Regions from separate parts of the Shewanella sp. SM55 genome, predicted to be linked through region 2. Evidence: predicted binding sites of a transcription regulator. Region 2 holds the regulator's gene; the other holds the start of a gene.

Region 1 (16,526 bases), on a different contig from region 2:
ATGGCCTCGATCCAACGGTTGAGCTTAGATTTGACACAAGGTATGCTGATTTAAATCACTTGTTTTAAAAGGATGTTTGAATGTCGTTTCCCCATTTATTAGAACCCTTAGATCTGGGATTTACCCAGCTCAAAAACCGTGTGCTTATGGGCTCAATGCATACAGGTTTGGAAGAAGAAAAGGGCGGATTTGAGAAACTGGCAGTGTTTTATAAAGAACGCGCTCTGGGCGGTGTAGGTTTGATTGTGACGGGTGGTATTTCCCCCAATCTTCGTGGTCGCCTTACGCCCCATGCCTGTCAGCTGAGTTTTCCTTGGCAAGTGGGTAAGCATCGCGTGGTAACGCAGGCGGTGCATGAGGCTGGCGGTAAGATCTGTATGCAAATTTTGCATGCGGGACGTTATGGCTATCATCCTTTTTCCCAAGCACCGAGCAAGATTAAATCACCCATTACACCTTTTACGCCGTCTGCTATGTCTAGTCGCCAAGTGTGCTCGACCATTAAGGATTACGCCAGCTCCGCCGCCCTTGCCAAGAAAGCGGGTTACGATGGTGTTGAGGTGATGGGCTCTGAAGGATATTTGATCAATCAGTTTGTCAGTGCGCGCACCAACACCCGCACCGATGAATGGGGTGGTGCGTTTGAAAAACGGGCGCAATTCCCGATTGAGATTGTTAACGCGATACGGGCAAAAGTTGGTAAAGATTTCATCATTATCTTCCGTTTATCCATGCTCGATCTGGTGGATAATGGTTCGACTTGGGATGAAGTGGTACAACTGGCGCAGTGGTTAGAGCAAGCTGGCGTGTCCATTCTAAATACCGGTATTGGCTGGCATGAAGCGCGTGTACCGACCATTGCGACAAGCGTGCCCCGTGGCGCCTTTGCGTGGGTGACGGAAAAGCTCAAACAATCTGTTTCCGTTCCCTTAATTGCGACTAACCGCATTAACACCCCTGAGATTGGTGAGCAGATTATCGCCTCTGGTCAAGCTGACATGGTGTCGATGGCGCGGCCTTTCCTCGCCGATCCCGAGTTCGTGAATAAAGCGGCTGCGAACACACCGGAGCTTATCAACACCTGCATTGGCTGCAACCAAGCTTGTCTTGATCATACTTTTTCCCTCAAGCGCGCAACTTGCTTAGTGAATCCTCGCGCCTGTTATGAGACTGAAATCAACTTCTTACCCACAGTAAATAAAAAGCGTATTGCGGTGATGGGTGCAGGCCCTGCGGGCATGGCGTTTTCTGTCTATGCCGCCATGCGTGGCCATGACGTTGTTTTGTTTGAAGCGAAATCCGAGGTGGGTGGTCAGTTTAATCTCGCCCGTAAAATCCCTGGGAAAGAAGAGTTTAACGAGACTATTCGTTATTTCATTAACCAAATTAAGCTGCATAAGGTGGAGCTGAGATTAAACACTCGTCTCGATGCCAGTGTGCTGGCGACCGAAAAGTTTGATGAAGTGGTAATCGCCTCAGGCGTTGTGCCGCGTGATTTAGTCTTACCCGGTTTTGACGACCCACGGGTGGTCGATTATCAAAAAGTGCTCTCGGGTGAAGTGACTGTCGGTAATACGGTGGCCTTGATTGGCGCTGGCGGTATAGGGTTCGATATGGCGCACTTTTTGTGTGAGCGCCAGTCGAGCACCTTGAACCCCGATAAATGGCTGCAACAGTGGGGCATAGATAAAACTTACCTGCATGCAGGCGGCCTAACTGAACCTCATTCCGACAATACTGATCATCGTAAGGTGTTTTTACTGCAACGTAAAACGTCGAAGATGGGCAAGGGCTTAGGTAAAACTACCGGCTGGATCCACCGTCTTGTGCTTAAGCAACATGATGTGAAGATGAAAACGGGCGTGAGTTACGATAAGTTTGATGATGCCGGACTGCATATTCGCGTGGGTGAAACCGCTGAAGTGCTGGCCGTTGATAACGTCGTTTTGTGTGCTGGGCAAGAATCGAATCGCACGTTAGTGGATGAGATGAAAGCGACGGGCCTGCCTGTGCATCTGATTGGTGGCGTAGATGTCGCGGCAGAGCTTGATGCTAAGCGTGCAATCCGCCAAGGCGCTGAACTGGCAATGCGTTTATAGAAAGTCGATAAGACTTACGTTTTAAATCTTAAGTATTCAATGTTAGATTCTGAAAGCCTGAACTTGTGTTCAGGCTTTTTTGTTTTAGGTTGTTTTAGTTTTTTTTGTGTGAATGCATTGTAAATAGAGGGAAGGGAGAATAGTGGGTTTTAAAACGTTTGGTATCTAATGGCGCGGATTGAATAAGGCTGTATTGAAAGGGGCTGTTTGTCTTAAAGCTACTCTTTGTTTAAGAGATACTCTTTGTTTAAAAGCTCATTTTTGTTTTAAAGCGATTTTGGGTTTTAACGCCACATCTTGTTTAAAGCAGCTTATTGAACAATCGAGTCTTGCCGTTATGAGTCTTCAAACACTGCCTGTTTCTGCGTGCATGTGTCACTTGCTACATTTTGTGTTTGCTTTGGCTTAGCCAAACTGGCTTTATTCTGATGAGATTGACACGCATAGGTGACCACAGCTGCACCTTCAGGTGACAAGTCCAGCTCTAAATCTTCGGTAGGCACACAGCAGCAGGGTAAACATTCATCATGTTTGAGTTCGGCTAAGGGTTCGTTTAAGTAGCTGACTTTTCCGCTGATGACGCGTGTTTTGCAGGCACCGCAGAAACCGTTGCGACATTCTGAGAAGATTTTGACTTTTTTGGCTTCGAGCGCTTGCAGCAAAGTGCCTTGTTGCTCGGTAAAGAGCAACACAGGTTGACCTTGAAGGCGCACGATTGGCGCCTTCGCAAACAGGTTTTGTGGCCGTTTTTTTGATGTCACTGTTTTAATGCCATTTTGTAACGTCACTTTTAAGTGTCTTATAGATCGAAGTCGAGGAACTCATCACCATCAACCGCGGAGTCAATTTGGCCGACAAGGTATGAAGAGACTTCAACTTCCTGTGGTGCAACTTGCACTGCATCGCTTTCTAACCAGTTTTTCATCCAAGGTAATGGATTGGTTATTTCTGGGTATGGTTGCGGTAGATTCACCGACTTCATGCGTTGATTAGTAATAAACTCAACGTATTGGCACAGGATCTGTTCATTCAAACCTATCATAGAGCCGTCTTTGAACAGGTATTTGGCCCATTCTTTTTCTTGCTCTGCGGCTTTGAAGAATAAATCGAAAGCTTCCTGTTGGCATTCTGCAGCAATTTCACCCATTTCTGGATCGTCTTTACCGCCTTGCATGATGCTTAAAATATGCTGAGTGCTGTTTAAGTGTAAGGCTTCATCACGGGCGATTAAGCGAATAATTTTCGCGTTACCTTCCATGAGCTTACGTTCAGCAAAGGCAAATGAGCAGGCGAAGCTAACATAGAAACGAATGGCTTCTAGGGCGTTGACTGACATCATGCACAGGTACAAGGCTTTTTTCAGGGTGCGGGTGTTTACTATGACTTCTTTGCCATCGATGACATGGGTTCCTGCACCGAGTAAATGGAATATCTGAGTCAGTTGGATCAAATGATCGTAATAAGCGGCGATATCGGTCGCACGGCTTAAGATTTCTTTGTTCACGACGATATCGTCGAAGATCACTGAAGGATCGTTAACAATATTGCGAATGATGTGGGTGTATGAGCGCGAGTGAATCGTCTCAGAGAAAGACCAAGTCTCAATCCAGGTTTCTAATTCAGGCAGTGACACCAGCGGCAAAAAGGCCACATTGGGCGAGCGGCCTTGAATCGAGTCGAGTAGGGTTTGGTATTTCAGATTCGAAATAAAGATGTGTTTTTCATGATCAGGCAATGCACCGTAGTCAATCTTATCGCGACTGACGTCTACTTCTTCCGGGCGCCAAAAGAAAGATAACTGCTTTTCTATCAGTTTTTCGAACACTTCATATTTTTGTTGATCGTAACGAGCCACGTTGACCGATTGACCTAAAAACATAGGTTCACGGGTGGCATCGTTAGGTGTTTGACAGAAGGTAGAGTAGGCCATGGTGCTATTTTTCCAATGGATAGGGATCCACTCAATCGGGATCCCTATAAAACCGTTAACGTTAAAGTTAAAGACTAGATTTTACATGCGCCGCCGGCGCAACCGTCATCTTCTTTCTCTAAATTGGTGATGTCATCGTGTGAATCCGACGCACCATCGCGAGTGTTATGGTAGTAAAGCGTTTTAACACCTAACTTGTAAGCATTGAGCAAATCTTTCAGCAGGGTTTGCATGGGTACTTTACGGCCTTCAAAACGTGAAGGATCGTAGTTAGTGTTAGCAGAAATCGCTTGGTCAACGAATTTCTGCATAATACCCACTAACTGTAAGTAACCGTCGTTGCTTGGCATTTTCCACAGCAATTCATAGCTATCTTTCAGTGTATCGAAATCAGGTACCACTTGTTTTAGCTGACCGTCTTTGCTCGATTTCACGCTGATAAGGCCACGTGGTGGCTCAATACCATTGGTCGCATTGGAGATTTGCGACGAGGTTTCTGATGGCATTAATGCCGACAGCGTCGAGTTACGCAGGCCATATTGCTTGATATCGCTACGCAGTGATTCCCAGTCTAAGTGCAATGGTTCGGCACAAATTTTATCCAAATCACGTTTGTAGGTATCAATTGGCAAAATACCTTGAGAGTAAGTGGTCTCGTGGAATAACGGACACGCACCTTGCTCTTTGGCTAAGTTCATTGAGGCTTTCAGTAAATAGTACTGAATCGCTTCGAAGGTTCTGTGGGTTAAAGCGTTCGCACTACCATCGGAATACTTCATGCCGTTTTTCGCTAAATAGTTAGCGAAGTTGATCACGCCTATGCCTAAGGTACGGCGATTCATCGAGGCGATTTGCGCGGCTTTGATAGGGTAATCTTGATAGTCCAATAGATTATCCAGTGCGCGTACGGCGAGGTCGGCTAATGGCTCAATATCAGATAACTCTTTGATAGAACCTAAGTTAAGTGCTGACAGCGTACAAAGCGCGATTTCACCTTCTGGATCATCGATGTTGTTTAATGGTTTAGTCGGCAGGGCGATTTCAAGACACAGGTTAGACTGTCTGATCGGCGCGACTTTTGAATCAAACGGGCTGTGAGTGTTGCAGTGATCCACGTTCTGAATGTAGATACGGCCCGTTGAAGCGCGCTCTTGCATCATCAGTGAAAACAGCTCAACGGCTTTTATGGTTTTCTTACGAATGCTGCTGTCTTGCTCATATTGCACATATAAACGTTCGAATTCGTTTTGATCTTCAAAGAAAGCATCGTACAAGCCAGGTACGTCAGATGGGCTAAATAAACTAATGTTTTCGCCTTTGATCAGACGTTGATACATGACTTTGTTCAGCTGCACACCGTAGTCTAAATGACGGATACGGTTGTCTTCGACGCCGCGGTTATTTTTCAATACCAGCAGAGATTCGACTTCTAAGTGCCAAATAGGGTAGAACAGGGTCGCAGCACCGCCACGCACGCCGCCTTGAGAACACGACTTCACTGCGGTTTGGAAATACTTATAGAAAGGTAAGCAACCTGTGTGGAAGGCTTCACCACCACGAATTGGGCTACCTAAGGCGCGAATACGACCGGCGTTAATACCGATACCCGCACGTTGGCTGACGTATTTCACGATAGACGAAGCGGTCGCGTTGATGGAATCTAAGCTGTCACCACATTCGATCAGTACGCAAGAGCTAAACTGACGCGTTGGGGTGCGCACACCGGCCATAATTGGCGTTGGCAGCGACAGTTTAAAAGTTGATACCGCGTCATAGAAATCTTTAACGTATTTCAGGCGCGTCTCTTTTGGATAACGGGCAAACAAGCAAGCCGCAACCAAAATGTAAAGGAACTGTGCGCTCTCATAGATTTCGTGGGTAACACGGTTTTGAACTAAATACTTGCCTTCCAGCTGTTTTACTGCAGCGTAGGAAAAATCCATATCGCGCCAGTGGTCGATATAGGTATCCATCACATCCAGCTCTTCGCGGGTGTAATCTCTTAAAATGTGTTGATCGTATTTACCCAGCTCAACCAACTTAGTCACGTGAGCATACAATGCGGGCGGCTCGAACTGACCGAAGGCCTTCTTACGCAAATGAAACACCGCTAAACGGGCAGCAAGGAACTGATAGTCTGGTGATTCTGGAGAAATTAAATCCGCCGCAGCCTTGATAATGGTTTCATGGATAGCTTCGGTTGGGATGCCATCGAAAAACTGTAGGTGCGAGCGAAGTTCAACTTCAGAAACAGAAACGTTTTTTAATCCCTTGGCTGCCCAAGTAATTACGCGGTGTATTTTTTCGAGATCGATATTCTCACGATCGCCACAGCGTTTTGTGACTGTCATAGTGCTATTCATTTGGAGATAGGCCTTGGTTCTTATATGTATTTAGGTGAGCAAAATCACCGTACGTATCCTTGTAAAACAATCAATAATCGTCCCTTAAATACAGCTGACTGGTTAAAAACGAGTCAATTAAGCGGCGAGCTTCTAGTGTGTCTGATTGTTACCTATACACAAGATATGGTGTTTTAAATTATATGGGATACAAGATAGTGAGGTTTGCCCCTATTTGCAAGTCTGAATTCAGGGGACATCTTGTGGATAACGTGAGGATAAAATTTTGCGTTAGTAACGACTAACCTTGAAGCTCAATTTCAGGTTAGCGTGTCACACTCATGGGGGATTTTTAGGCGATCCTTTTCTTTAGATCGCGATCGCTCACGAGTGCCGATCTTTTATCCGCCTGACTTTTTCCGTGGGTCATAAATAGTATGCTGACACACTGATGTTCGTCAGTGAAGTTACGTATTGGATGCCTTATTCGTGAGCATTGTAGGCGCTGTTTTTGGTTGATGTTGTTAAGCCAATGCTTCGATTAGTGCTTGATGTAGCTCAGTTGGGCTCGCAAAATGCGCGTGCGCTGGCCATTGCAACGGCTTGTCGTTCACGCCCAGATAACCCCATAGGGCCACGCCGCCTAACATGCCAGCAGCCTTGGCCGCGAGCAGATCTCGCTCGGCATCCCCAAGATACAAAATGTGCTCTGGAGCACAGTTCAGTTGTTGTGCGCCTAACAGCATAGGTGCAGTGTGGGGTTTTGGGTGTTTTGTAGAATCGCCACTGATGATAACGGGCATACGCAAGTGTAAATTCAGTTTTCGCAATAAGGGACGGGTAAAGCGCGCAGGCTTGTTGGTGATCACCCCAAACGGCAGCTGAGTTAACTCGAGCCAATCGAGTAATGCTGCTATGCCTGTAAATAGCGCACAATGATCGCCATTTATACGCTGATAGTGGGCGAGCAACCCTTGCTGTACTTGAGACCGAAGATCTTCTGCCGCATCAGGGATCGCGGCATCGACTAAGGCAAAACTGCCGTGGGATGCGGCGTAGCGCATGGCCGCTAACGGCTGCGCGGCGATGCCGACGTCTTGAAGACTTAAATTGAGGGCTTGCACCAGATCCGGCGCGGTATCGGCTAAGGTGCCATCGAGATCGAACAGTACGCCTTTGATCTGTGCCAGACTCATATTAATCAACCTTACGCGTCGCTATCATGTAATTCACATCAACCTTAGGCGTGTACTTAAAAATGCCCGTCAATGGGTTGTAGCTTACCCCTAAGGCATCGGTACAGATAAGATCGGTATTATCTACTAGCTCAATCAGCTCCGAAGGCTTAATGAATTTTTTATGCTCGTGGGTGCCAACTGGCAGCATTTTTAGCAAATATTCCGCACCTAAAATGGTGTGCACGTAGGATTTAATGTTGCGGTTGATGGTGGAGAAAAACACATGACCACCGGGTTTGACCATGTCACAGCATGCTTTAATCACAGATTGTGGATCGGGTACATGTTCGAGCATTTCCATGCAGGTCACCACATCGTAATAGGCTTGATGATCTTGGCTGTGGGCCTCGGCAGTATTTTTTACATAATTAATGCTCACGCCTGTTTCGAGGGCATGTAGGCGGGCGACTTCTAAGGGCTCATCACCCATATCTAAGCCATCAACCTCGGCGCCGATGCGGGCCATGCTTTCAGACAATATGCCGCCACCACAGCCGACATCGAGCACTTTCTTGCCGAAAATACCGCCTGCGGTTTGATCGATATAGTTTAAGCGCAGCGGGTTTAATAGATGCAGCGGCTTAAATTCGCCGTTGAGATCCCACCAAGTTTCGGCCATACGTTCAAACTTTGCGATTTCCTGTGGGTCTACATTGGTATTCTGATGCATGCTATTACCTGAAGAAGCTGTATTGTGCGGCTATTATAACGACTATGTTTGATAAACAAAGTGCTCGACTGAGCTAAGCCCTTGTGGTCGAGTGAATTTTCAGCAGTTATCTGCTTTTATGTTAATTGTTGTGCTCCGTATCGACCTTTTACTTTATCCCTTTGACGATTTTTCCTCATCGTAAGCCGTGAATTTCAACGCTTGTTTATCGCACAAACGACCAAATTGACAGTGTTTTCATCTATTAAGCCACCAGACTCTCAATTCGATAATGATAGGTCTGGCGACATTAAATAACTGTGTTAGAATGCCAAATCACGTTTTTGGGCTAGGCAATGATACGGATTATACGTTGTCAGCTATTTTTCAGGGGAACGAGCAGTTTATGACTGATCTGGCATCATCTATTTCGCCAATTAATATCGAAGACGAACTAAAGAATTCGTACCTTGATTACGCCATGAGCGTTATCGTGGGACGTGCATTACCAGACGTGCGCGACGGCTTAAAGCCGGTTCATCGCCGCGTTCTGTTTGCCATGAGTGAATTGAAGAACGATTGGAACAAGCCTTACAAAAAATCAGCCCGTGTGGTCGGTGACGTCATCGGTAAATATCACCCCCATGGTGATTCTGCTGTTTATGACACTATCGTCCGTATGGCCCAGCCATTCTCACTGCGTTACACCTTAGTAGACGGCCAAGGTAACTTCGGTTCGGTCGACGGTGACTCAGCGGCGGCAATGCGTTATACCGAAATCCGTATGGATAAGTTAGCGCACCAATTACTAGCTGATCTTGAAAAAGAGACAGTGGATTTCGTCCCTAACTACGACGGTACAGAACAGATCCCAGCTGTATTACCTACACGCGTACCTAACCTGTTAATTAACGGTTCATCGGGTATTGCGGTAGGTATGGCAACCAACATCCCACCACACAACCTAACGGAAGTTGTGAAAGGCTGTTTGGCATTGATTGAAGAGCCTTCACTGTCGATTGAACAGTTGATGGAATACATTCCAGGTCCGGATTTCCCCACTGCAGCGATTATCAACGGCCGTAAAGGCATTATTGATGCCTATAAAACTGGCCGTGGCCGCGCGATCATGCGTGCTCTGGCAGATGTGGAAACCGAAGATAATGGCCGTGAGCGTATAATCGTCACTGAAATCCCATATCAAGTAAACAAAGCCCGTTTAATCGAGAAGATTGCCGAGCTGGTTAAAGATAAAAAGCTTGAAGGGATCAGCGGCCTACGCGACGAGTCTGATAAAGACGGTATGCGTATCGTTATCGAAATTAAGCGCGGTGAAGTGGGCGAGGTTGTACTAAATAACCTTTATGCTCAAACGCAAATGCAGTGTTCTTTCGGGATTAACATGGTGGCCCTGACCAATGGGCAGCCTAAACTGTTTAACCTTAAAGAAATGCTCGAATGCTTTATTCTGCATCGCCGTGAAGTGGTGACGCGTCGTACCGTATTTGAACTGCGTAAAGCCCGTGAGCGTGCCCATATTTTGGAAGCGCTGGCGGTTGCACTGGCTAACATTGACCCGATTATTGCACTGATCAAAGCCTCACCAACGCCTGCGGATGCCAAAGTGAAATTGGTTGAGCAAGGTTGGGAATTAGGCCACGTTCAAGGCATGCTGGAAAAAGCGGGCGATGACGCCGCGCGTCCAGAGTGGTTAGAGCCACAATATGGTATTCGTGACGGTCAATACTTCCTGACTGAGCAACAAGCTCAGGCCATTCTGGAACTGCGTTTACACCGTTTAACCGGTCTTGAACACGATAAGATCATCGCCGAATACGAAGAATTACTCGAATTTATCGCGGGTCTGCTGTTTATTTTGCGCAGTCCTGAGCGTTTGATGGAAGTCATCAAGGAAGAATTAGTTCAAATCCTTGAAGAATATGGTGATGCGCGCCGTACAGTGATCAATGCCAACGAAGTCGATATGAGTCTTGAAGACTTGATCAACGAAGAAGACGTTGTAGTAACACTGTCGCACTTAGGTTATGCCAAGTATCAACCGTTGACCGATTACCAAGCCCAGCGCCGTGGTGGTAAAGGTAAAGCGGCCACCAAAGTGAAAGACGAAGATTTCGTCGAGAAGCTGTTAGTTGCCAATACCCATGACACCATTTTGTGCTTCTCTGATTTTGGTAAGATGTACTGGCTCAAAGTGTATCAACTGCCATTAGCGAGCCGTACAGCCCGTGGTCGTCCAATTGTTAACTTGCTGCCGTTATCCGATGGCGAGCGCATTACTGCGATTCTGCCAGTACGTGAATACGCGGCTGACAAGTACATCATCATGGCGACCTCACACGGTACTGTGAAGAAAACCGCACTAACTGCTTATAGCAATCCACGTGCAAACGGTATTATCGCCGTTAACCTCAAAGACGGTGACCAACTGATCGGTGTCGATATCACTAACGGTGATGACGAAATCATGTTGTTCTCGAACGAAGGTAAAGTGGTTCGCTTTGGTGAGAAAGTACGTGATTCTGAAACTGGCGAAGTGAAAACCGATCCTGAAACCGGTGAAGAAGTCTTGTCCTTACGTCCTATGGGCCGTACTGCAACAGGCGTTCGTGGTATCCGTTTAGAAGAAGGTCAGAAAGTCGTGTCGCTTATTGTACCCAAAGGCGATGGCGCGATTCTGACTGTGACTGAAAACGGTTACGGTAAACGGACGCAACTGTCTGAATATCCTGCGAAGAGCCGTGCGACTAAAGGTGTGGTTTCAATCAAGGTGAGCGAACGTAATGGCGCTGTTGTTGGGGCTGTTCAAGTCGGTCTTAACGACGAACTTATGCTCATCAGTGATAAAGGTACCTTAGTGCGTACACCTGCGAGCGGCGTGTCTATCATTGGCCGTAACACTCAAGGTGTAACGATTATCCGTACTGCGGGCGACGAGAAAGTGGTCGGCCTACAACGTATCGACGAAATCCAAACTGAAGAAGATGAAGTCGAGCTGGATGAAAACGGTTTACCGATTGTTCCTGTCATTATCGAAGGCGAATTAGCCGACGAGGCGCTTGAAGAAGCGCTGGATGACGAAGAAGAGTTGGACGAAGATGAAGACGAACTTGCTGATGATGAGCAAGACGAAGAGTAATTAAGTGTCATATTAACGAGCGTCCAATTGGACGCTCGTTTTTTTAATGGCATTGATGTTGATAGCATTGTTCGTTTTAGAATGGTTTCGTATTTATCAATACCTACATCATGGTTGGGATTAAGGAGAGTGTCAGTGAGCGCGATTTATAATTTCTGTGCTGGACCTGCAATGTTACCCGCAGCGGTAATGAAAAAAGCACAACAGGAATTACTTGATTGGAATGGCCAAGGCGTTTCCGTGATGGAAATCAGCCACCGAAGTAAAGAGTTCATCGCGCTTACACAACAAGCCGAGTCCGATTTACGTGAACTGATGCAGATCCCCACAAATTACCATGTGCTATTTATGCACGGCGGTGGTCGTGGACAGTTCTCCGCTGTTGTGAATAATTTTTTAGGTAATCATGGCCGAGCCCTGTATTTAGTCAGTGGCCAATGGTCATCTGCCGCGTTAGCCGAAGCACAAAAGCTCGTGGGTGAAGCGCAGATTGATAGTCTGAATATTGTTGAAAAACACAATGGACTCAATGCGGTTGTCTTACCTGACTTACATAAAATTGATGCCGATTATCGCTATGTTCACTATTGCCCTAATGAGACAGTAGATGGTATCGAAATTTTTGATGAATTAGACTCACCTTGGCCAATTGTTGCCGATTTATCGTCAACCATTATGTCACGTGAAATCGACGTCAGCCGCTACGGTTTGATTTACGCTGGCGCACAAAAGAACATAGGTCCATCGGGTCTGTCGATAGTGATAGTGCGCGATGACATGTTAAAACTGCCGAGTTTACCGCAGTCGTCCATCATGGACTATCGTTTAGCCGTTGAGCATGACTCTATGTTCAACACACCGCCAACCTTTGCTTGGTATCTCGCCGCTGAAGTCTTTGCTTGGCTTAAGTCCATTGGCGGCATTGCGAGTATTGCAAAAATTAATCAACAAAAAGCGCAGATGTTATATCAATGCATTGATGGTAATGCTTTCTACCGTAATGGGGTTGTTGCAGCGAACCGCTCACAAATGAACGTGACTTTCCAATTAGTCAACGAAGCACTCGATAGTGAGTTCCTAAAGCAAGCCCAAATAGCTGGACTCGTAGCCTTAAAGGGCCATCGTATCGTAGGGGGTATGCGTGCTAGCCTCTATAATGCAATGCCACTCGATGGTGTAGTTGCTTTGGTCAAGTTTATGAATGAGTTTGCAAACAAACATAGCTAGGCTTAGCTGTATTGAGTCACTCATTAGCTTGCGACGCTTAGCGTCTAGGCTTTTCTGCCTGAATATCAACGTTATGCTTATTGAATGTTGATCATCAGTTAGCCATCTCAAGTGAGACATCCCAAAAGCGAATGCTCAAATGCATTCGCTTTTTTGTTAGCTTTAATTTATCGACAATAGCGTTAAGCAAGATGACGTTGAGACCAGATGCCTTCAAGAACACTCGCTGTGAGAAAGCCTGTGAGCTGACGCGCATTACTGAATAAGATGCTGGGTTAGTTGTATGCTATTGTTTATCATGATTAAAAGAACGTATCTTTAAATGCGTGTACACGATAAATCAATAGGATGTCACCGATGGATTTGGCCAAGCTTTCGCGGATTAGTATGAAGCATTTGATCACTTTGCATGTGATGCTCGATACCCTGAGCGTAACCGCCAGTGCCGAACGTTTATGTTTAAGTCCCTCATCCGTCAGTAAAACCTTAAGCCAGCTCAGGGACAGTTTAAACGATGAACTGTTCTATCGTAACGGCAACTCACTGGTAGCAACCCCACTGGCAAGACGATTAGGGCCAAGCGTGCAGCAGATGATCAATGATATGAATCAGATCATGAGTCAGGATGCGTTTAACCCTGCTCATTTTGAGGGGCGTTTTTCGCTTGCGATGCGGGAAAGCACCTTTGAACTGCTGGCCGCCAAGCTCAGTGCCCATATTCTGAGCTTGGCTCCTAATATCCGCCTCGATATTTACAGCAAAGACAATATTGGTTTTGATGGATTGCTTAAAGGTACATTAGATTTTGTGCTGTTACCCCACGATCTGAGTCAACCTAATCCTCTTCAAGACGATCTAGTGTGGGAAACCTTGTTTAGCGATGAAATGATCTGCCTGATGAATTCATCCCATCCCTTGGCTAAACAGCCGCATATCAGCTTCGATGATTACCTGAGTTTTAGCCATATTGGCATTACAGACACAGATCTGAGCACGCCTTTTTTTGATATTTTGCTCGCCCAACAATCTAAAAAACGTGCCGTTCCCATTTCGGTCCCAGACTTTGGCAGTGCGGCGTTAATGTGCCATCACAGTGAGTTGCTCTTTACCTGCTCGCGCCGCTGGGCATCCATCGCTAGCCAAGCTCAAGGCTTAACGATTAAATCTTTGCCTATAGAATATGGTAAAGTGGCTTACAGCCTAGTTTGGCATAGTCAAAGCATGAAAGATCCCGCACTGCGCTGGCTTTATGAGCAAATTTTGCTTTGCAGTCGTTAAAGGTATATAGAAGGTAACACGAGATTGGTTACGCCTCGCTTTGTAAGGGTTGCGGCTAAGCGTTCAATATCGGCTTGTTTACAGCTTGGCCAATTGAGTGCTTCATCGACAACACCATGATGGTGAAAGGCATTTAACTTAACTCGCGTATCTGGGCCTAGCAGAAGTAAATAGGTCGCTAGTGCGTCTATTTCTTCCTCATAATCCGTGATGCTCGGAATGTGCAGCAATCTCACCTCATACAGTTTTTGCTGTTTAGCCAATAACTGGATTGATTTGAACACGGCATGGTTATCACGACCGGTAATGTACCTATGGGTATCTTGCTGCCACGCTTTAAGATCCACCATAGCGCCATCTAAAAAGGGCTGCAGTTTATGCAATCCCGTTAGACTTAAACTGCCATTGGTGTCGAGCATGCAAGTTAAGTGTGATAACGACTCTGTCGCCTTAATTCCTTTAAACAACGCAAGAATAAATGGCAGTTGTAGGCTCGCTTCGCCGCCGCTCACGGTAATACCATTAATAAAGTGACGCTGACTATGGAGAATCGTCAGTATCTCCTCGACTGTGTAACGACTGACCTTAGGGCTCGCTTGTTTCGGGCATACGGTAAGACAAGTATCGCATTGGCTACAACGCTCACTATCCCAGTGAATGCGAGGCTTATTACTGAGACTCATCAATGTCAGCGCATTTTCAGGGCAGGTGGTGACACAATCGCCACAAGCATCACATAAGCCTATGGTATGTGGGTTATGGCAGTTTTTGCATTGATAGTTGCAGCCCTGCAGGAATAATACGAGCCTGCTGCCAGGCCCGTCGACACAGGAAAAGGGCAATAGCTGACTGACTATTGCCTGTTTATTTATGGCCGGTTCATTTAACAACACAGGGGTGAGTGCTCATGGGCGATAACTCGTGCTTGTCGTTGCAATATTCCTGTATTAACCGCAGCTTCTGCGGCTAAGCCTGTGGTATTGAGACGCGATCCGCACTGTTTAAATGCTTCAATATCCGAGCGTTTTACCATATAGCCAGTCACGCGCATTAAATCGTTAGAGGCGACATTGGCGGTAAACTCCCTAAAACCTAACTCAAGCGCGGCTTTACACAGTTGGAACATGGCTTGAGGATTGGATTTTACGGTTTCATCGATAGTCAAAATATCACTAATCCCCGCCGTATAATACTGATGATGTTGCGCTAGGGCTTGAATATGGGCGATGGGATTCGGTTCAGTGCCATAGGGGATGCGAACGCCAGGAGTCACATCGTTGTCGATACTAATACCGCCCTGTGAATGCAGTAGTGCCCGCCCATGGTAACCATGTGCGACGGGTGTGGATTTCACTATGGCATCGAGCGCAGCAGAAATACGATAGCCCAGCTGATTTGCATCCGTTTCATGACCATATCTAGGGTGTTTAGCTGACTTAACTTCTCCACTGGCCGTTAATGCCTGCAGAATATTCACGGCTTCCGCCATACCGTAAATGCCAAACATGGGCGCAAAACGCGACTCATCAATCAATTGCTCTTTAACTAAAAAACTGTCAAAGAAGTGTGATTCTTGATGCAAAAATGCCGAGCGTGCCTCGATAAGTTCAAAGGTGAGTGAGCAGTAATTTGGCAAGACAGCATCAAAAAAATCACTGATTGAAGTGGCCTTTAACGCGACCTCTTTAAGATTGAGCCGAACCAAGGTATTGGCGCCGCCCGCTAACGGCAAGGCATTGTAGCAACTGACAATCCCAAAACCGTGCTCATCAAACGCACTGGCATGCAGAGGATAATTGGCGATATGCGGCTTACTGCAGTGACAAATATTAGTGGTCGCAAGCAGCAACAAATCATCTGGCGTGACGGCGGGGTCGTACATAAAGGTCAAATTGGGGGCAACTTGTTTTAACTCGGCATCAATGCGCAGTAGGGTGCGGCAAACAATGTTGTCTGTCGGGCCAATATTGACGTGCATAAAGGCGTCGGGCAGGGTTCTGTCGAGCATGATCCAGAACAGTTTAAGTTTACGATAAAGGACTTCCGCATCCATTCCTTCGATGAAAGGCATTAATATTTCATCCAGCTGACCTAAATACACGGGGATATTGGTCACCGATGGCACATGATGATAAAGGATGGTCAAGGCATTGATGGCTTCATCTAAATCCTGCGCCGGTGAAAGCTCTAAATATTCTGAACCTTGCTTTAGATAGCGGGCATAATCTGGCAACACATAGCGTGGTTTAAATGGCGCATGGCCTTCAAACATGTCGCAAATAATACCGTCATTCATCGCTGCTTTTACCTCGGGCGATATCGACATATAGGGCAAACTGGCTTCCGCTTCTAATGCTAAATAGTTGGATTTTTGCTTGGGTGAAAGCAGCGGGTTGGTGACGATTTGCACTAATTTATCTTGTAATAACATGGCTGAACATCCACAAGTTCTATGATGACCACTAATCTACTCAGTGGCGTTGGCTTTAAAAAGTGAAAATAGCCGCAGTCCTGATTAATGAAATGGAAATCCGCCGACCGAGGTCACAATTTGTGGCTTATTGCGATAACGCCGCGATGTCAAAATCACTAGAATGTGGTTTTAC
Region 2 (16,526 bases):
TTACAATCGCAACTTTGGCATTTTTCGCTTCGATATTACCTTGAACTACGTTCATTATCTTACCTAATTTAGCTAAAGCACCCAGCTCGGGGCGAAAAGTGGCGACATGATATCACAGCCAATTGCCCAGAGCCCTATGCAAATTATCAGAAATTGTTAATTTTACTTCAGTGTAACTTTGGGTTTCAGTCCGCCACATACTCAGTCACTTCAAGGCCAAAGCCTGAAAGTGAGTGGTAGCGTTTAGGCGAGCTGAGCAGGCGCATCTTAGTCACACCAAGGCTGGCGAGAATTTGCGAACCCACACCCACACGGCGCGACGTCCCCTGCCATTTTGCAGAAGCAGGCGCTTGGCCTTGATCTTCAGCTTCAAAGGCTTTCACCTTAGAAAGGATTTCACAGGGATGTTCTTGATTACCGAGTAAAACCAATACACCACCTTCTGCAGAAATACGCTCCATCGCCTTTTCGAGTGGCCAGCTGCGTTGCTGATCGCGCTCTGAGTGGAGTAAATCGTTGAAGGTATTTTGCAAATGCACGCGCACCAAACAATCTTCTTTCACCTCACCTTTGACTAAGGCAAAGTGCAGTTGATTGTCGATAGTGTCTCTGAAGGTCACCATGTCGAACTCACCGAAACGGGTCGGTAATTTGCATTTAGCTTCACGCACAACCGTGGTTTCTTTGGTGTTGCGATACTCGATTAAAGCCGCGATAGTGCCGATTTTGATGCCATGCAACTCGGAGAAAATCTCCAAATCTGGGCGACGTGCCATAGTGCCGTCTTCGTTCAAAATTTCAACGATAACGCCCGATGGCTCAAGTCCCGCAAGACGGGCTAAATCACAGCCAGCTTCAGTGTGGCCTGCGCGGGTTAATACGCCGCCGTCCTGTGCCATTAACGGGAAGATATGCCCTGGTTGCACTAAATCAGACGCTTTAGCCTCTTTAGCCACAGCCGCTTTCACCGTTACAGCGCGATCGTGGGCCGAAATACCGGTAGTCACACCTTCCGCCGCTTCAATAGAAACCGTAAAGTTAGTCGAGAACTGGGCGTTATTATTCGTCACCATTAAAGGCAAGTTTAACTGCTGGCAACGGGCTTTAGTCATGGTCTGGCAAATCAGCCCACGGCCATATTTCGCCATAAAGTTAATCGCTTCTGGCGTGACCATTTCGGCCGCCATGATCAAATCACCTTCGTTTTCTCTGTCTTCGTCATCCATCAAAATAACCATTTTGCCTTGACGAATATCTTCGATGATCTCTTCTATACTGTGCAGCGCCATTGTAGGACCTTATGATTTTGCTGTTATTATGAAATTCTATACCTAAATAACCTAAGCTGCCGATAAGCTTAAGTTAAATAATCTGCTCCTGTGCACTAACGCACAAAGCCGGCACGGGCTAACATTTCCATGGTGACGCCACCGCTCTTGCTGTCCTTGCCATCATAATTCATCAAGCGTTCAAGATAACGGGCGATTAAATCTACTTCGATATTCACCTTATCGCCCGCTTGCAGGTCGATTAAGGTGGTTTCACCTGCGGTATGGGGCACTATGGTCAAGCGGAATCGACTGCCGTCCACTTCGTTCACCGTCAGACTCACGCCGTCAATGGTAATGGAACCTTTGTGGGCTATGTAACGCCCAAGCTCTGCGGGTGCGGCTAACCAAAACTCGATGGCTTGCCCACGCACTAAGCGTTGCTCAACCGTTGCAATACCGTCCACATGGCCGCTGACCATATGGCCACCTAAACGCGTGGTGGGAGTAACGGCCTTTTCAAGATTCACCTTAGTGCCCACTTTATAGTTGGCAAACCCGGTTAGACTCACTGTTTCGGCTGAAACATCAGCCACATAACCGTCGGCTAGTTGCTGCACAACCGTTAAGCATACGCCATTGGTGGCAATACTGTCGCCTAAACGCACATCGGTTAAATCCAGTTTGCCGCTCGCGACGGTAAGGCGAATATCATCGCCTTTACGCTCCAGTTTGCGCAGGGTGCCAACGGCTTCAATAATCCCAGTAAACATGGTTAACTCACTTAATTAAATAAAGAAGTAATAAGGCATAAGACTCAAGGTTAAACGGTTATCTTGCTCCAATTCGATTTAGATAAAGAGGTATCAAGCTTAACGCTCAAGGTTAAACGGGTATCTGGCCCTAATTTGCGCTCATCGACCAAAGTGAGTGCAGGAATGTGTGCCATGGTTTGATAATCGGGCAATTGCAGCAAATTACGCCCATGCCCACCGAGGATTTTCATCGCTTGATATAGCACTAACTCATCGGCCAGCCCCTCTGCTAAAAATGCGCCCGCTAAGGTTGCACCCGCTTCCACCAACACGTGATTACAGCTTTGGCCTAAATAGCTTAATAGTTCAGGCAATGAGACGCGACCTTCAATTGCAGGTAACAGGAGGCAACTCACATGGGAGGGCAATTGTGCTTGAAACTCTGCGGGATAAGCCACGGTCGAGACCAAGAGTATCGGCGATACAATAGCCAAACATGCAGCAGATAACGGCAAACGGGCGTGACTATCGAGTATGACTCTTAATGGCTGCAGTAATTGCGCCTCGGTTACACTGTCTTTTAAGCTGCCAAGTTCCTGATAACGCACATTGAGTGAGGGATCGTCCGCCAGTATGGTTTCAATTCCCGTGACCAGTGCACAAGAACGTAAACGTAATCGCTGCACGTCGCGGCGAGATTCTGGACTAGTTATCCATTTAGACACACCGTTAGACAGCGCGGTTTTACCATCAAGACTCGCAGCCAATTTGACAGTGACTCTGGGTAAACCTGATTCCATACGCTTCATAAAGCCTAAATTCAAGGCATAGGCTTCATCGCGATGTAATCCCACATCCACTTCAATGCCGGCGTCGCGCAGCATTTGAATGCCACGACCACCTACTTGCGGATTAGGATCTTCCACCGCCACTACTACACGTTTAACGCCAATATTGATCAGCGCCAAGGCGCAGGGCGGCGTGCGGCCATAATGGCTGCAGGGCTCTAAAGTGACATAGGCCGTTGCGCCGCGGGCGCGTTCGCCAGCCATACGTAGCGCATGCACTTCGGCGTGGGGTTCACCCGCTTTTTGATGATAACCTTCACCGATGATTTGATTATCTTTAACGATAACGCAGCCCACACAGGGATTGGGTCTTGTGGTGTAAAAGCCTTTGCGCGCCAATTGAATCGCGCGGCTCATCATTTGGGTATCGAGTACGGACCAACTTATGTTCAAGCTCATGTTCAACCCTGTTGTTAAAGGTTTCGGCTTTCACCAGTCTTACAAACCTGTCTTTTAAATTTGTGCTTTCACGCCAATCGCTCGTACACGTCTGCCTTGTCGGCGACAAAACTCAATGACTACTTTTGCAGCTTGGCGATGGCTTCGCCAAATTCAGACACGTCTTCAAAGGCGCGGTACACAGAAGCGAAACGAATGTAGGCGACTTTATCTAGGCTCATCAATTGCTCCATCATTAAGTTACCCACCATTTCTGACGGCACTTCCCGCTCGCCAGTGGCGCGCAGAGTAGACTTGATTTTGCTGAGTGCTTGCTCTATTTCATCCATAGATACGGGGCGTTTTTCAACGGCGCGCAACATGCCACCTTGGAGTTTTTCTTCATCAAAGGGTTGGCGTGAACCATCGCGCTTAATCACCCTAGGCATAACTAATTCGGCGCCTTCGAAGGTGGTAAATCTTTCATGACATTCGGTGCATTCTCGGCGACGGCGCACTTGGTGGCCTTCTGCCACTAATCGGGAATCGATGACTTTAGTATCTGTCGCGCTACAAAATGGACAATGCATTGAGCCTCCTGCCAGTGAATGGTGGTAAAGCGTTAATGGCTTTACCTGTTAAATCTCAGTCAAACGCAATGGATTTAAACCTAAGATTTTACCAATAAAAATGGCCGCGAGATGCGGCCATGAGATTTTATCCTATTTATGGGCTGAGGTTAACTACCTGAGCTTAACAACCTAATGTTAAGTGCCTGATGCTAAATACCTGATGTTAAGTGCCTGATGCTAAATACCTGATGTTAAGTGCCTGATGCTAAATACCTGATGTGATAAGTATCAAGTCTGTCGGCGGTCAATCTCGGCCCTTCATCTACTAAGCGTAGATGCATAGGCAAATTAGCCGTAAACAGGGAAACGTGCGCAAAGTGCCAATACTTGGCCTTTCACACGTTCAATCACAGCAGGATTGTTCGCATCATCAAGGATGTCACAAATCCAGCCCGTCAGCTCTTTCGATTCCGCTTCTTTAAAGCCGCGACGCGTAATGGCTGGCGTACCGATACGCACACCTGAGGTCACAAAGGGTGAACGTGGGTCATTTGGCACTGAGTTTTTGTTCACAGTAATGTTAGCGCTACCTAAAGCGGCATCGGCTTCTTTACCCGTTAAGTCACGACCAATCAGGTCAACTAGCATTAAGTGGTTGCTGGTTCCGCCAGAGACGATTTTGTAACCGCGCTCAAGGAACACTTCAACCATAGCTTTAGCGTTATTAACCACTTGCTGTTGGTACACTTTAAATTCTGGCTCTAGGGCTTCTTTGAACGCAACCGCTTTACCTGCGATAACGTGCATCAATGGGCCACCTTGACCGCCTGGGAATACCGCAGAGTTCAACTTTTTGTACAAGTCTTCATCGTCAGCAGCAGATAGGATCACGCCACCACGGGGACCCGCTAAGGTTTTGTGGGTCGTAGATGTCACAACGTGCGCGTGTGGTACTGGGTTTGGATAAACGCCCGCAGCAATAAGACCGGCAACGTGCGCCATGTCGACAAATAAATAAGCACCGATTTTGTCTGCGATTTCACGCATTTTTGCCCAATCAACGATACCTGAATAGGCAGAGAAACCGCCGATCATCATCTTAGGCTTATGTTCTAAGGCAATACGCTCCATCTCGTCATAGTCAATTTTGCCAGACTCGTCGATACCATAAGGAATGATGTTGTACAGTTTGCCAGAGAAGTTAACCGGTGAACCGTGGGTCAAGTGACCACCGTGGGCTAAGTTCATGCCCAGTACGGTATCGCCAGGTTTTAACAATGCCATGTAAACCGCGCTGTTTGCCTGTGAACCTGAATGAGGTTGTACGTTAGCGTAAGTTGCGCCAAACAGTTCTTTCGCACGTTCAATCGCTAAGGTTTCAACTACGTCCACATACTCACAACCACCATAGTAACGCTTGCCTGGATAGCCTTCAGCGTACTTATTGGTTAACTGTGAACCTTGCGCTTCCATCACGCGTGGACTGGTGTAGTTTTCAGAAGCAATCAGCTCAATATGCTCTTCTTGACGCAGAGTTTCATTCTGAATTGCGTTAAACAGTTCCGGATCATAATCTGCGATATTCATATCTTTTTTCAGCATTGCTTACTCCAGCTGCCAATTCTTATAGGTAGGGTTGCGCGGTATTCTACTCGGAACGCGGTCACAATCCCAGTATTTGAAACATGAAATTCCTGCAGAGAGTGCTTGAACTTGGCTCATTGTCGAGTTGAGTTCGGCGCGCAATCGAGTAGAATTAGCCGCATCATTAGTCACTTAAGATAGAGAAAAATGGCTCAGTTTGTTTACAGCATGCTGCGGGTGGGTAAAATTGTTCCGCCTAAGAAGCAGATCCTTAAAGATATTTCTTTAAGCTTTTTCCCCGGCGCCAAAATTGGCGTACTCGGCCTCAACGGTTCAGGTAAGTCGACACTACTGCGCATTATGGCGGGTATCGACACCGAAATTGAAGGCGAAGCGCGCCCAATGCCGGGATTGAAAATCGGTTACCTGCCGCAGGAACCTAAACTCGATCCGAATCAAACCGTACGTGAAGCGATTGAAGAAGCGGTAGCAGAGGCAAAAAATGCCCTGACTCGCCTCGATGCCGTTTACGCAGCCTACGCCGAGCCGGATGCCGATTTCGACGCCCTTGCAAAAGAGCAAGGCGAACTCGAAGCCATTATTCAAGCCCAAGATGCCCATAACTTAGAGTACGTCCTTGAGCGCGCCGCCAACGCCCTGCGTCTGCCAGATTGGGATGAGAAAATCGAAGTATTATCCGGTGGTGAACGTCGCCGCGTGGCGATTTGTCGCTTGCTGCTTGAAAAACCAGAAATGCTGTTACTGGACGAACCAACCAACCACTTGGATGCTGAATCTGTGGCTTGGCTTGAGCACTTCCTGCAGGAATATGCTGGTACTGTGGTCGCGATTACCCATGACAGGTACTTCCTCGACAATGCCGCTGGCTGGATTTTAGAACTCGACCGCGGTGAAGGTATTCCGTGGGAAGGTAACTATTCTTCATGGCTTGAGCAGAAAGATGCCCGTCTAAAGCAAGAATCGGCTACCGAAAGCGCTCGCCAAAAGACCATTGCCAAAGAATTGGAATGGGTACGTCAAGGCGCGAAAGGCCGCCAGTCTAAAGGCAAAGCCCGTATGGCACGCTTTGAAGAACTGAACACTAACGATTACCAAAAACGTAACGAAACCAACGAGCTGTTTATTCCGCCAGGACCACGTTTAGGTGACAAGGTTATTGAAGTGAATAACCTGACCAAATCTTACGGTGACCGCGTATTGATCGACAACCTGTCGTTCTCTGTGCCTAAGGGCGCGATCGTCGGCATTATCGGTGCCAACGGCGCGGGTAAATCGACCCTGTTCCGCATGTTATCCGGCGCTGAAAAGCCAGACAGCGGCAGCATTGAGCTGGGTGATACAGTGCAACTGGCCTCGGTTGAGCAGTTCCGCGATTCGATGAATGATAAGAACACCATTTGGGAAGAAATCTCCGGTGGTCAAGACATCATGCGTATCAACAACATGGAAATCCCGAGCCGTGCCTATGTAGGCCGCTTCAATTTCCGTGGTGGCGATCAGCAAAAAGTCATCGGTACTTTATCTGGTGGTGAACGTAACCGCGTGCATTTAGCCAAACTGCTGCAAGCGGGCGGTAACGTATTACTCCTCGACGAACCCACCAACGATTTAGACGTTGAAACCCTGCGCGCACTGGAAGAAGCGATTCTGGAATTCCCCGGTTGCGCTATGGTGATTTCGCATGACCGTTGGTTCCTCGACCGTATCGCGACCCACATTCTGGATTACCGTGACGAAGGCCAAGTGAACTTCTACGAAGGTAACTACACAGAATACTCGGCATGGTTGAAAAACACCTATGGCGCCGATGTGGTTGAGCCACACCGCTTGAAATACAAGCGCATGATAAAGTAAATCTAGAATCTAGAATCTAGAATCTAGACAAGTGTAAATCTGAGGAGTTTAGCTCGAAAGGGTTAAGCTCCTTTTTTATGGCATTCAGTTACGCTATGAGTGCCGTAGACTTTGGCGCTATTTCAAAGGTGCTATTTCAAACTGACACTATTTCAATTCAAGCTGGCAAAGTAGGCCACCAGCATGTCCATCATCACCCTAAGTGCAGGTTGCATGTGTTTGCGGGATTGATACACGCCATACACACCGAGGGACTGAGGTTTAAACTCAGTTAATAAAGGCACTAGCTGACCCGAGTCTAAATAGGGTTTCGCCGCCCAAACTGGCTGCATAGCAATTCCCTCACCAGCCAGCGTGGCATTGAGCACCACCATAGAATCATTGGCGCTGAAATTACCATTCACAGGCACGTTAAATACTTGACCTTGGTTTGACTTAGGATCGGAGTTCAGCGCTTGAGCCTGTTTCGCCCCTACATCGGTTTTATAAAAGCGCCACATCACATCGCCAAAATAAGAATAGGTTAAACAGTTATGCTGAGTTAAATCCTCGGGATGCAGCACGGCGGCGCGCGCGGCAAGATAACTCGGTGCGGCGCACACCACAGACTCACACTCCCCTAAGCGCCTAGCGATAAGATTGGGATCGAGTTCATTGGTGATGCGAATAGCCAGATCAATACGCTCGGCGACTAAATCGACGGTTTGGCTGCTCACGTGGAAATTCACGCTCGCCTGCGGATAACTGGCTAAATATTGCTGTACCACGGGCGCTAAAATCTGATGCGCCAAAAACTGGGAGCAGCTAATACGCAATAAGCCTCGCGGAATCGCCACAGCGGCATGACTGACCGCCGGCACTTCGTTAGCCAGTTCGAGCAGCCGATGGCAATAGTCCAGCACTTGCTCACCCGCTGGCGTTAAGCTGAGGCTACGCGTCGAGCGATGCAACAACCTAGCACCAGACCATTCTTCCATTTCGCTCAAGTAACGGGTCACCATAGAACGCGACATATCTAAGGCATTGGCGGCGCTGATCATGCTGCCGCGTTCAACAATAGTCACAAACACCTTAGCCGCTTCGAGTCTGTCCATGATTTATCTCCACTCTCGTTCAATCACTCACTTTCAATCATTCGAAGGCTCAATGACATACTCGCGTACCCACATAACTAAGTAACTAGTAATTAAGAATGCAATAGTACACGCAGCTATTCGTCCGATTAATGCAACAAACATGGGCAGATACTCGCATTTATCTATTGATTATTGCAACCTATACTTAACTCACTTTTGCAGCAGCTGCAAATCAATGAATGCTAAATCGAACCTTTTACTCTTTCACCCTGTGACTATAAGTGAGCCCCAAATGAACACATCGACCTATGCAATACGTAACACAGTTAACGCCACATTGAAGGCCTCGTCTAAAATCAGCCTAGCCGCCACCTTGTTGCTGGCGGGACTTAGCGCGGTCAATGCTGCGCCATTACAAGTGAGTCATTTTAATCCGGGCGAAAACAGCATCTTTGCCGTGTCATCGAGCTTTATCAGCGGCGAACACGAAATGATGCTAGTCGATGCACAATTTCAAAATAACGATGCCCAAAAATTGGTCGACACCATTAAGGCCAGCGGTAAAAAGCTGACTCAGGTGTATATCAGCCATAGCGATCCTGATTTCTATTTCGGCTTAGCCGTGATTAAAAAGAATTTCCCCGATGCACAAATCGTCGCGACTCAAACCACTGTCGATGCTATTAAAGCCTCAATGGAAGGCAAACTCGCCTACTGGGGGCCGATTTTAAAAGATAATGCGCCAAGCGAATTAGTGTTACCTAAGGCGATTCACAGTGACACTTTTACTATCGACGGCGAGCAAGTGATTATCAAAGGTTTTAATGATAAACACCCTAAACACACTTTCCTGTGGGTGCCATCGGCAAAAACTATTACAGGTGGCGTGGAAGTATTTGATAAAACGCATGTTTGGATGGCTGACACTCAAACTGCCTCTGAGCGTCAGGAATGGTTAACCCATTTAGATGCAATGGAAAAACTGCTGCCGACCACAGTGATCCCAGGGCACTATTTAGGCGAAGCGCGATTTAATACCCACGCCATCGATTTTACCCGTGAATATGTAAAAGCCTTTGAAATCGCGGCAAAAGCCTCGAAAGATTCAGCCGAATTAATCCAAAAGATGCTGGCACTATACCCACAAATGCCAGCTGATGCAGGACTTGAGATCAGCGCCAAAGTTTACATGGGTGAAATGACCTGGCCTATGTAAGCCCAGCCATATCTATCTCGGCGATTAGATACAAGCATTTAAGTGCAAATAGTTAAAGACAGGCACGTGAGCGATTGCGTGCCATTTTTAGCTAAATAACGGTACCAACCTAACTATTTTAATCGATGTTCTCAAAGGGCTTAAGTCGCTAATGTCGCGACGAACTTAAGCCAAAAGGTTTAACTATGACTCAGCCAACAACCCATCCAACTAGCACAACCAGCAGCACAGCAACGGCCAAAGAGCGCACTCTGCACGCCATTATCGACCCTTTATGTGGTTGGTGTTATGCCGCAGCGCCTTTACTCGATGCCGCCGCAAAAGCAGGCTTTACCATTAAGCTCCACGGCGGCGGTATGCTCACGGGCCCAAGACGTAAACAAATCGATGCTAACTGGCGCGATTATGTTATGCCCCACGATCTGCGTATTGCCGAGCTAACCGGACAACCTTTTGGGGAAAACTATTTTGATGGTCTGCTGCGCGATACCACAATCGTACTCGACTCGGCGCCTCCGATTAAAGCCATGCTCGCAGTCGATGCTATGGGTGGCGACAGTTTGGCCTATCTACACTCAGTACAACTGGCCCATTACCGTGATGGTCACAGCGCCAGTGATGAAGGTAATCTTGCAAGGTTAGCCGCTGAACTTGGGCTCGACCCTATAGGCTTTGCGCAACATTATGCCCAAGGTGAAGACAAGCTATATGAGCATATTGTTGAATCTAGAGCATTACTGAATCTGATGGGTGCCCAAGGCTTTCCTTCAATGGCTATAGAGGATGATGACGGCAACATCACCGCCATTAATATCAACCGCTTTTATGGCCAACCCGCCCAGTGGTTAAACCATCTTGAAACACAGTTTGAGTCGTAATCATGCCAACGCTTAATGGTGTTCCAACAAGCTCTTTAGTGAGTGAGCCTGCTCAGTTAAATCTTCTCGAAACAACAAGACAGGCTGATGCGAATCTTGCACTGGTAAAAAGCACCTATGAGGGAAGTAGCTCAGCCGAGAACGCCAAAAATCTTCAGCTTGCCTTAGCGAGTGACGCACGCTGGACAGAGGCGGCAGGTTTTCCCTATGCGGGCACTTACATAGGTTTTAGTGCGATAGCCGCCAATGTGTTCACCCGCCTCGAAAAAGAATGGAATAACTATCGTGTCGATATCGAAGACTATGTCGCCCAAGGTGATAAGGTTTTTGCCTTCGGTACTTATTCAGGTACTTATGTCAAAACGGGCAAACATTTTACCGCTCGAGTCGCCCATTTATGGAAGATACACAGCGGCAAAATCGTCAGTTTCGAGCAGTTTGTTGATAGTTATACCGTCGTCAATGCCATGTAACTGCCAATACCATGTAAAGACAGTCATGCACTATAGACATGCAATGATGGAATAACTGAACAATGAGGCGGGCAAGTTTAATTTAGCCCGCCCCACGACTTGCCGATGTTAAGCCTTATCCGTATGATTTAGTGTTTTCAATAGGTTGAGCACTTGACATTAAGTACTTAAGATTAGGTACTTGCGATTAAGCGTTTGGATTAAGCGCTTGAAATTGAATTCGTCAAGCTGCACGTTCTAAGACTCATCAACTCAACTGTTTAAAATTAAAAAATGAATAACTAAAACAAGAACAAGGATGCGGTCTAATGCAAATCAATTCGATGCCAGTCGGGGCTCACCCAATCACGCTATCTATGACGCGACTTAGCCGAGCCAGCCAATGGATACTCAAGCAACAGAGAAAATTCACGCCCCTGTTATGGCTTGTCACCGCACTCCCCTTTACCTCACTTGCGTTTATCTCACTGACGGCCAATGCAAGTGAAGCCGAGCTAGAACTAAAAGTTCAAGAAAACAGCGTCACCGATGGCCCTTATGTATTTTTAGATGATGCTCAAAAAGACATAGCCTATTGGATTTGCCAAAGCGAGCTTAAACAAACAAGGATTGCGAAGGCGCAGTTAACTCGCCCTGCCAGTTGCGGTGAATTACCCCAACCGCACCTTCATACACAAACTGTCACGGTTGAGCCAGATACCTTCACCCATGTCAGCAAAATTGTCGCCCTTAGCGATGTACACGGTCAGTTTGATGTAATGATTAACTTGCTAAAAGCCCATCAGATTATCGACAAAGATAACCACTGGGCCTTTGGTGATGGTCATATGGTGATGACGGGCGACATGTTTGACCGTGGTCATCAAGTCAATGAAGTATTGTGGTTTTTATATACCTTAGACCAAGAAGCCCAAGCTGCGGGCGGACGCTTACATCTACTCATGGGCAATCACGAGCAAATGGTGTTTCGCGGCGACTTACGCTACGTCAACGAACGCTATCAAGTCTCGGCAGATTTACTCAAACGCAGCTACGATGCGCTCTACAACAAAGACACCGAAATAGGCCAATGGCTTCGCAGCAAACATACCTTAGTCAAAATCAATAATATCTTGTTTATGCACGGCGGCATCAGCCCTGAATGGGTCGAGCGTAAATTAAATATCAGCGATGCTAACCAATTATTTCGTCAGCATTTAGATGATAAAAAAGCCGATTTGAAGCAAGACGATTTACTCAACTTTTTGTTTTTTACCAATGGTCCAACTTGGTATCGTGGCTACTTTAAAGATGAACTGAAAGAGTCGGATATCGATAGCATACTGAGCTATTTCAAGGTCGATCATATCGTCGTAGGGCACACATCGCAGGAACAAGTACTTGGGCTTTATCATAATAAAATCATTGCGATAGATAGCAGCATTAAGAATGGTAAATCCGGTGAGCTGTTACTTATCGACGCTGGCAAACTCCGCCGAGGTTTGTATCAGGGTGAGCAGGTTTCGCTATAACCTGCCTCACTAATATCTTTTGCCCCAATACGTGAATGAGCTAGCGCCTTAATCCATAAATTCGCTGGGGCAAATAAGGCATGAATGAGCAAGGGTAAAATGGGCGCCCACCATGGTACTCAATCGGCACAACGCTCAATCGTATGGCGCTCAACATGCACCCATCTTAATATCCATAAGTTCGCCTGTTTTAATTAACTCTGACTATACTCAAGCCAAGTGCGACTCACCTAAGTGCTGGAGTAGAAATGGGGAAGAAATTACTCACATTATCTAGCTTTTGCTTGTTTCTATTCAGCTTCTATCCCCCTGCATTTGCGGGCAGGGAACTCCAATTAGTCGCCACTAACTATCCTCCTTTTTATGCCGATGCTTTACCTGAACAGGGCGGCGTTGCGCAAGTCGTCAAAGAAGCTTTTAAACGCAAAGGTTACACTGCCAGCCTCAAGTTTTATCCCTTCGCCCGCGCGGCTTTACTCGTTAAAACTGGCCAAGCTGATGGCATCATTGGGCTCTGGTATCGTAAAGAGCGCGAGCAATGGGCCCAATATTCTGCGCCTATCCAACCCGTACAAATTGTGTTTTATAAACGTAAAGATTCACCGCTGAGTTTCAGTCAACTTTCAGATCTTAAACCTTTCACTATCGGTATAGGTCGCGGTTACGCTAATCCGCCAGAAATCTTCGCCGCGGGGCTCACCACAGAGGAAGGAAATTCGGATGAGGTGAATCTCAAAAAGCTGTTTTTAAAGCGTATTGACTTAGTCTTGATTGGCCATAACTTAGCGAGGTATTTAATTAAAAAAGGACCAAATGAATATGAGGGGGCCTTTGAGCAAGTCGGCCAACCCATAGCGACTGAGGTATTTCATTTAGGGATCTCTTTGGCTGTGGCGGATCATCCGCAGTTAGTGACAGATTTTAATCAAGGTTTAGAGAGTATGCGCCGCGATGGACGATTAGCGGCAATTTTAAGCCAATACCCTCAGGTTGAAACGACTCAAGCGCCGATTGAAAAAACGCGAACTGAAGTCCATCCCTAAAGTCCGTCCAGCTTTTAAAAAGCAATAACAGCACAAAAAAACAGCAAAACTCTCGTTGAATTGTGCTCAATGCTCAAAAAACACAATTTCTTTCATTTTCGTTCGCTTACCTTTACAAACTTTTACCCAACTGGCGTACGTTATTCACTAGAATAGCGCCATTAGAGCGATTACCTTTTTAAACTGCCTTTGCGCGAGATAATAATTACAATGAAAAAAACCATTATTGCCATTGCCCTGCTTGCGATTATCGCCACAGCGGTGAGTTTTAGTGATGTCCTTCAAGCGGCTAAACCCGAAAACGCGCCACATCTTATGCGTACCGTTCCTGTGGTCACGGGTGAAGTGATTGAATATCCATTAGCGCAATCTATCTCTCTTATCGGCAAACTCGCGGCTGAACGTGCAGTGATCATTGCACCGCAAGTCACAGGTAAGATTAAACAAGTCGCAGTGACCTCAAACCAAGCGGTGAAAAAAGGCCAGTTACTGATCGAACTCGATGATATGAAAGCCCAAGCCGCCGTCGCCGAGGCCAATGCTTTCCTCAATGATGAAAAACGTAAACTCAAAGAATTTGAAAAACTGATCAGCCGTAACGCCATTACCCAAACCGAGATTGACGCACAAAAAGCCAGTGTTGATATCGCCCAAGCACGCTTATCTTCCGCCCAAGCAGATTTACATTACCACTCGCTGATAGCGCCTTTTGCAGGTAATACTGGCCTGATTAATTTCAGCGAAGGCAAGATGGTCAGCATGGGCACTGAGTTGATGTCGCTAGATGATTTGTCCAGCATGCGCCTCGACTTACAAGTGCCTGAGCATTTCCTATCGCAACTGAGTATTGGTATGCAAGTATCAGCCACCAGTCGCGCTTGGCCGAATGAAATCTTTACTGGCAAAATGGTGGCTATCGATCCCCGCGTCAATGAGGAAACCTTAAACCTCAAAGTACGAGTGCTATTCGATAATCCGAAGAAACGCTTAAAACCAGGCATGATGATGTCGTCAACCATCACCTTCCCTGCGATTTCAGCACCTATGGTGCCAGTACAAGCTCTTGAATATTCAGGAACTAAACGTTACGTATACGTAGTTAGCGCCGACCACATTGCCCACCGCACAGAAGTGACACTCGGGGCACGTATCGATAACCAAGTCTTAATCGAAAGCGGTTTAAACATAGGTGACAAAGTCGTGGTACAGGGCTTAGTCAATATGCGCGATGGCCTGCAAATCAATGAAGTCACGCTCGATGATAAAGCTTCAGCCCGTGCGACAGAGCTTTCAGGTCCTAAAGCAACGGAGACGAAATAATGTGGTTATCCGATGTTTCGGTTAAACGCCCTGTCGTTGCCATCGTTTTAAGCTTACTGCTATGTGTATTCGGCATAGTGTCGTTCACTAAACTGTCGATACGAGAAATGCCCGACGTCGAAAGCCCTGTGGTCACCATCAGCACCAGTTACTCGGGTGCATCGGCGGCGATTATGGAAAGCCAGATCACTAAGACTTTAGAAGATGAGCTAACAGGGATCAGTGGTATTGACGAAATCACCTCGACCACACGTAACGGTAGCTCGCGTATCACAGTTAAATTCCTACTCGGTTGGAACTTAACCGAAGGAGTCAGCGATGTGCGTGATGCTGTGGCCCGCGCCCAACGCAGACTCCCAGAAGATGCAAAAGACCCCGTCGTCTCAAAAGACAATGGCTCCGGCGAACCCTCAGTCTATGTGAACTTAAGCTCGAGTGTGATGGACCGCACTCAATTAACGGACTACGCCCAGCGAGTACTCGAGGACAAATTCAGCTTAATCAGCGGCGTGAGTTCTATCAGCATTTCCGGCGGCTTGTATAAGGTCATGTACGTCAAGCTCAGACCCGAACAAATGGCAGGACGTAATGTTACCGCAACGGATATTATTAACGCCCTGCGTAAAGAGAACATAGAAACGCCCGGCGGCCAAGTGCGCAACGACACCACAGTGATGTCGGTGCGTACCAAACGCTTGTACTACACGCCGAAGGATTTTGACTATCTTGTGGTGCGTACCGCCAGCGATGGCACGGCTATCTACTTAAAAGATGTGGCGGATGTGGCTGTTGGGGCACAAAACGAAAACTCGACCTTCAAAAGCGACGGCATAGTTAACATCAGTTTAGGCATTATTGCCCAGTCCGATGCCAACCCTCTGCTCGTTGCCAAAGAAGTGCATAAAGAAGTTGATCGCGTACAAGACTTCCTGCCCGAAGGCACTAGCCTAGTGGTCGACTTCGACTCGACCGTATTTATCGACCGCTCGATTAACGAAGTGTATAGCACACTTTATGTCACGGGCGCCTTGGTCGTACTCGTGCTGTATATCTTCATTGGACAAGCGCGAGCAACGTTAATCCCAGCGGTGACGGTTCCAGTATCTTTGATCTCGGCATTTATCGCCGCCAACATGCTAGGTTATTCGATTAATCTACTGACATTGATGGCATTAATCCTCTCCATCGGTCTAGTGGTCGATGATGCGATTGTGGTGGTCGAGAACATTTTCCACCATATCGAAAAAGGCGAAGAGCCCTTACTCGCCGCCTACAAAGGTACTCGCGAAGTGGGCTTTGCCGTTATCGCCACTACGGCGGTGCTGGTGATGGTATTCCTCCCAATTTCATTTATGGAGGGCATGGTCGGGCTACTATTTACCGAGTTTTCCGTGATGCTGGCGGTGTCAGTGCTGTTCTCCTCCTTAGTGGCACTCACACTTACGCCTGTACTGAGCAGTAAATTACTCAAAGCCAACGTCAAACCGAATCGCTTTAATCGTTGGGTCGACAGCGGCTTTGCTCGCATGGAAAGCGTTTATCGTGTCGCCGTGACACGAGCGATTAAATTTCGTCTACTCGCACCGCTAGTCATCCTCGCTTGTATCGGCGGCAGTGCTTGGTTAATGCAACAAGTACCGACACAGCTCGCGCCGCAGGAAGACCGCGGCGTGTTGTTCGCCTTTATTAAAGGCGCCGAAGGCACCAGTTATAACCGTATGACAGCCAA

What was found. The regulator NrdR, encoded in region 2, represses ribonucleotide reductase genes. The targets are predictions, from matches to a motif close to AAACACNANATNTNGTGTTT.
Region 1: the regulator NrdR is predicted to act here: its motif matches at 6,547-6,566, upstream of nrdA (class 1a ribonucleoside-diphosphate reductase subunit alpha).

The regions. Positions count from the first base shown of each region.
Region 1 covers NZ_JAKKRS010000005.1:137,086-153,611, reverse strand. Annotated here, with positions in the region: gene L5L91_RS09000 (NADPH-dependent 2,4-dienoyl-CoA reductase) at 81-2,099, shown strand; gene yfaE (class I ribonucleotide reductase maintenance protein YfaE) at 2,435-2,860, opposite strand; gene nrdB (class Ia ribonucleoside-diphosphate reductase subunit beta) at 2,899-4,029, opposite strand; gene nrdA (class 1a ribonucleoside-diphosphate reductase subunit alpha) at 4,104-6,392, opposite strand; gene L5L91_RS08980 (HAD family hydrolase) at 6,896-7,567, opposite strand; gene ubiG (bifunctional 2-polyprenyl-6-hydroxyphenol methylase/3-demethylubiquinol 3-O-methyltransferase UbiG) at 7,569-8,279, opposite strand; gene gyrA (DNA gyrase subunit A) at 8,665-11,415, shown strand; gene serC (3-phosphoserine/phosphohydroxythreonine transaminase) at 11,551-12,642, shown strand; gene L5L91_RS08960 (LysR family transcriptional regulator) at 13,000-13,920, shown strand; gene L5L91_RS08955 (YjjW family glycine radical enzyme activase) at 13,917-14,777, opposite strand; gene L5L91_RS08950 (YjjI family glycine radical enzyme) at 14,804-16,351, opposite strand.
Region 2 covers NZ_JAKKRS010000002.1:416,686-433,211, forward strand. Annotated here, with positions in the region: gene ribE (6,7-dimethyl-8-ribityllumazine synthase) at 1-55, opposite strand, end outside; gene ribBA (bifunctional 3,4-dihydroxy-2-butanone-4-phosphate synthase/GTP cyclohydrolase II) at 186-1,289, opposite strand; gene L5L91_RS05155 (riboflavin synthase) at 1,385-2,041, opposite strand; gene ribD (bifunctional diaminohydroxyphosphoribosylaminopyrimidine deaminase/5-amino-6-(5-phosphoribosylamino)uracil reductase RibD) at 2,092-3,270, opposite strand; gene nrdR (transcriptional regulator NrdR) at 3,390-3,839, opposite strand; gene glyA (serine hydroxymethyltransferase) at 4,170-5,423, opposite strand; gene ettA (energy-dependent translational throttle protein EttA) at 5,613-7,280, shown strand; gene L5L91_RS05180 (LysR family transcriptional regulator) at 7,433-8,374, opposite strand; gene L5L91_RS05185 (MBL fold metallo-hydrolase) at 8,649-9,572, shown strand; gene L5L91_RS05190 (DsbA family protein) at 9,758-10,450, shown strand; gene L5L91_RS05195 (nuclear transport factor 2 family protein) at 10,453-10,923, shown strand; gene L5L91_RS05200 (metallophosphoesterase) at 11,232-12,434, shown strand; gene L5L91_RS05205 (substrate-binding periplasmic protein) at 12,683-13,477, shown strand; gene L5L91_RS05210 (efflux RND transporter periplasmic adaptor subunit) at 13,688-14,797, shown strand; gene L5L91_RS05215 (multidrug efflux RND transporter permease subunit) at 14,797-16,526, shown strand, end outside.